2 regions of the Priestia sp. FSL W8-0524 genome follow, and region 1 is predicted to be linked to the other one. Evidence: riboswitches for the same ligand, from Rfam matches in the RefSeq annotation. Region 1 holds a riboswitch; the other holds the start of a gene.
What was found. A riboswitch is a leader RNA that binds a small molecule or an ion and turns the genes downstream of it on or off. The one in region 1 is predicted to bind S-adenosylmethionine.

Region 1 (2,402 bases):
CATAAAAAAAATCTCCGTTTTCACGGAGATTTTTTTTATTATTTAGCTAAAGCTTGAGTTTTTAATGCTTCAGCTTTGTCTGTGAACTCCCAAGGAAGCTCCACATCTGTACGACCAAAGTGACCGTAAGCTGCTGTTTGCTTATAAATTGGGCGACGTAAATCAAGCATTTTAATGATGCCTGCTGGACGTAGGTCAAAGTTTTTGCGTACTACATCTACTAGTACTTCTTCAGAAACTTTTCCTGTACCGAATGTATCAATTGAAATAGATACTGGCTGTGCAACACCAATTGCATATGCTAGTTGTACTTCACATTTATCAGCAAGATCAGCTGCTACAATGTTTTTCGCAACATAACGAGCTGCATAAGCTGCTGAACGGTCTACTTTTGTTGCGTCCTTACCAGAGAATGCACCGCCGCCGTGACGAGCATATCCGCCGTAAGTATCAACGATAATTTTACGACCAGTTAAACCAGCATCTCCTTGAGGGCCGCCGATTACGAAACGTCCTGTTGGGTTAATGAAATACTTTGTATTTTCATCAATTAACTCATTTGGAACAACTGGATTAATTACATATTCTTTTAAGTTACGTTGAATTTGCTCTAACGTTACTTCTGGGTGATGCTGAGTTGAAATAACAATTGTATCGATGCGAACAGGTTTGTTGTTTTCATCATATTCAACTGTTACTTGTGTTTTACCATCCGGGCGAAGGTAAGGAAGAATTTCTTCTTTACGTACTTCTGTTAGACGGCGAGCAAGTTTATGAGCTAATGAAATTGGAAGAGGCATTAATTCTTTTGTTTCGTTACATGCATAACCAAACATTAACCCTTGGTCTCCAGCTCCGATTGCTTCGATTTCTTCATCGGACATTTGACCTTCACGTGCTTCTAACGCTTGGTCTACACCAGCAGCGATATCAGCTGACTGCTCGTCGATAGATGTTAATACTGCACAAGTTTCAGCATCAAATCCGTATTTTGCACGAGTATAGCCAATTCCTTTAATTGTTTCACGAACTGTTTTAGGAATATCCACGTAAGTAGAAGTTGTAATTTCACCGCTTACTAAAACTAAACCAGTTGTTACGCTTGTTTCACAAGCAACACGAGCATTTGGATCCTTTGCTAGGATAGCATCAAGAATTGAGTCAGAAATTTGGTCACAAATTTTATCGGGATGTCCCTCTGTAACAGATTCTGACGTGAACAGACGACGTTGTGTTGACATCAGTTTTCCTCCTTATAAATACGATACATTGTGATACGGTACTCATTCCCTTATTTTCATTACACGTTAAAAAATATAAAAAAACCTTTCCTTGTATCGAGGAAAGGTATCAAATTCTACATAAGCCTTTCACTCTTATCGATCAAGGTTGTGCCCTTGCATCAGGTTAGCACCTTATCGTCTACACAAAAAAATGACGATGGTTGCTGGGTTTCACAGGGCCTGTCCCTCCACCAGCTCGGGATAAGAGAGTATCCGTTCAAGGACATATAATACATGAAAAAGCGCTTCACTGTCAACAACATTCAAATGGAAATCATCTCTTTATGTTTGAATCTGTTTTAATGTAACATACTCAAATTTAAAAATAGTATACCTTATTAAGAATGATCACGAAGTTTGGTTAACAAGACAGACCAAAAAAAGGCTTTCACTTGAAATAGCTTCACTTTTTTCGCTTCTAGCACATATACATGTGTCTAAAATAGGTATAACGTACATTTTTTTATAATACACAAACATTTTTAGTTAAATAGTATAGAATAATTAAATAAATGTGTTATACTAATTATAAATTTCAAACATTAATGAATAAATAATAGCTAAAAAGGAAGGTAGTGCACATGAGTACTGTTGATATGTCTATCGAATTAAATGGTTTGCTTCAATTAAAAACAACAAAACACCAATTATCTGTTCCACAACTTGTTGAAAAAATTCTAGCTCGACGCGAAGGAACGCTGACTTCTACAGGTGCTGTGTCAGTCGAAACCGGAAAATATACAGGTCGCTCTCCTTTGGATAAATTTATTGTAAGCGATGCTGTATCTTCAAAAACGGTTGAATGGGGACCCGTCAATCAGCCAATTTCTGCTCAGCGATTCGATGCGCTATACAAAAAAGTCTTAACCCACTTAAAGAAGCAGGATGAACTTTTTGTTTTTAATGGATATGCTGGAGCTGATAAAAAGTATCAGTTACCAATTCAAGTAGTTAATGAATTTGCATGGCACAACCTATTCGCTCAGCAGTTATTCATTCGCCCTTCAGCTGAACAAAAAACAAATGATGATGTGAAGCCGTTTACAATTGTAGCAGCTCCAACGTTCAAAGCTGACCCTGAAACAGACGGGACGAATTCGGAAACCTTCATTATTCTTT
Region 2 (2,402 bases), 890 kb from region 1:
GAGATGCTACTACTAAAATTTCTAAGGAGATCAAAATCTATGAAAAGACTACTTTATACAGTCAGCACTTTTTGTTTTGTTTGGCTTGCTTTTGCAACCATTCATGTCAGCGCTCTTTCGATTGAGAAACTTCCAATGAAGAAATCATCTGAACAATGGTCGGTCGAACTGACAAAAGCGAGCATGACGGGAGATAATCAGCTAAAGTGGAAAAATAACGTCTATCATACATATGGATTAACCGTTGAAAACATTGGAAAAGACGTAGAGCGTGTGCAGGTCCAAGCTTTTCGGCACGAAGGAAAAAATAAGGCGAAATACAGCTTGTTTTCTCCTATTGAAAGGTCTAACTTAAGCAAAAGCGGTCAGCGTTTTCGCTATGCCAATTTTGCTGTTCCTGGAAAAGCGGCAGGCTTAGACATCATGATTAACTGGACGGATGAACAAGGCAACCATCAAGAACATTTTGAATTTAAATAAAAGTCTTCGCTTAGGCGAAGACTTTTTTTTGCAGGAATTTATCTCTGTATGTGGAAAACGAACACGAAAGGAGAGATTGTGATGATTGCAAAAGCTACTGAAGAAGAAATACAGGAAATTCGGACGAAATCTGCTGATGCGCTGTTTGAAGGAACAACGCATCAGTTTCAACCGTCAACTGAACGCGTAAATGAACTAATTGATAATGCCCTTGAAAAAGGGTGTTATTATTTAGTATCTAGACAAGAAAATAAACTTGCAGGCTGGGTTTTTGTCGGTCCATCTGCCGACTTCTTTTCAAAAGCAGAAATTGGCTTTATCTACGAGTTATATGTTTTACCAGAATACCGCGGGCAAGGTCTAGCCAAGCCGTTAATGCAAAAAGCAATTGATGAATTGTCTATCAAAGGATACCCTGAAATCAGACTCAGCGTTCATGCTGGGAATTTTGCACAGCATGTGTACCGTGAACTTGGATTTGTAGATAAACAAATATCAATGAGCCTACAGGTGGCAAAACGTCCGTAATGTTGGTGAATGTCAGCGAGTCCATAAAACATAAGATGTTATACATGCGATGAGGTTCGGTAATGAAAGTAAAAGTAAATAAGTAGCCCAAACAGCGCCTTTATCTAGTACTTCAACAGCTCCTCTACCTGTATGATCTGAGGAGGGGGGATCTTCAAGTGCGTTCATAATCAAAGCCGCTGCTGCTAAAATAATCCCTCCAATGCTTCCGGTTGTTTTGACAATTGCAATATGGAAAGTAGATGAAAAAGCAATGCTGAGAAGCAGCAGCAAGCTTCCCAAAAAAGCAGATAACATATATCGTTTCATGTGCTCACCATCCTTTATGAAAGCATACCATATTTTACTTCTTTTTTCTTTTTATTGAAAAGCTATTGACATAACATATAAAACATATTAGAATAGTCAGAAATAATTTAAAAACGAAATATTCTTATCTAGAGAGGTGGAGGGACTGGCCCTTTGAAGCCTCAGCAACCACAATTATTGAATGGTGCTAATTCCAGCATAGCCTAGCTCTGACAGATAAGAAGAGGAATCTTTTTCTATGATGAAATCCTCTTCTTAGGAAGAAACATTTCGTATAGAAAAGGTGATGACATTGAAAAATACACAACAGGCGCTAAGCGTTGATGATTATTTAGATCTATACTTGTTAGCAAAAGAACTAAAAGACGAAACGTGGCAGCAGGAAATTTTAGCCGCGCTAAAAACGAAGCAAAATCGTTCATTTGAAGACAAACAATCCGCACTCGTTCAAGAAATATGGGAAGATTTTAAACAGTTAAATGAAGATATTTCTTTTACGTATCGCTTAATTCAAGAAGAGCCAACTAATGAACAGTTTCAAGTTAAATTAAGGAACTTGAGAGAACGGCGGATCACGCTGAGTCGTGAATTATATTTAGCTAAAAAACAGTATGTTGAACACACGCAGTAAAAGGATCCGCTTGATAAACAAGCGGTTTTTTTGCATGTAAATGTTAGAAGCGTTCTATTTCGGGTAGTAAATAGATAAGACAAAAAAAGGAGGGATAACAGTGGCCCAAGGTGTATTATGTGAAGTGAATGAGTGCATGTATTGGAAATCGGGAAATAAATGCAGTGCAGAGTCCATTTACGTTGTGAGTCCTGAAAGTAGTCACCATGTTTCTGAAACGGAAGAACCTGGCTGTAAAACTTTTGAACCCGCGAGATAACTGCTAGTTTTATAAAAAAGCATAAAATGAACGATGCGCTGACGGAGTTGAGTCGGCGTTTTTCTATTTTTTAAAAAATACTATTACTTAGGTGCGATAATAAATACATAGTAAAAAAGCAGTGTCTACGTCTAATTGTGCGTTTAAACAAAATGATACGATAATTTTTTTGTTTTTCGACAAAAGAAAAACGAG

Region 2: it holds a riboswitch for S-adenosylmethionine, as region 1 does, so the genes downstream of both, NST66_RS19045 (hypothetical protein) here and metK (methionine adenosyltransferase) in region 1, are expected to answer to the same signal.

What each region holds. Positions count from the first base shown of each region.
Region 1 is NZ_JBBOUG010000001.1:4,518,888-4,521,289, forward strand. Features, by position in the region: gene NST66_RS23570 (glycosyltransferase family 4 protein) at 1-5, shown strand, start outside; gene metK (methionine adenosyltransferase) at 39-1,241, opposite strand; SAM riboswitch class I at 1,374-1,491, opposite strand; gene pckA (phosphoenolpyruvate carboxykinase (ATP)) at 1,865-2,402, shown strand, end outside.
Region 2 is NZ_JBBOUG010000001.1:3,628,517-3,630,918, reverse strand. Features, by position in the region: gene NST66_RS19060 (hypothetical protein) at 40-480, shown strand; gene NST66_RS19055 (GNAT family N-acetyltransferase) at 562-1,008, shown strand; gene NST66_RS19050 (hypothetical protein) at 1,021-1,317, opposite strand; SAM riboswitch class I at 1,439-1,540, shown strand; gene NST66_RS19045 (hypothetical protein) at 1,610-1,948, shown strand; gene NST66_RS19040 (DUF1540 domain-containing protein) at 2,049-2,207, shown strand.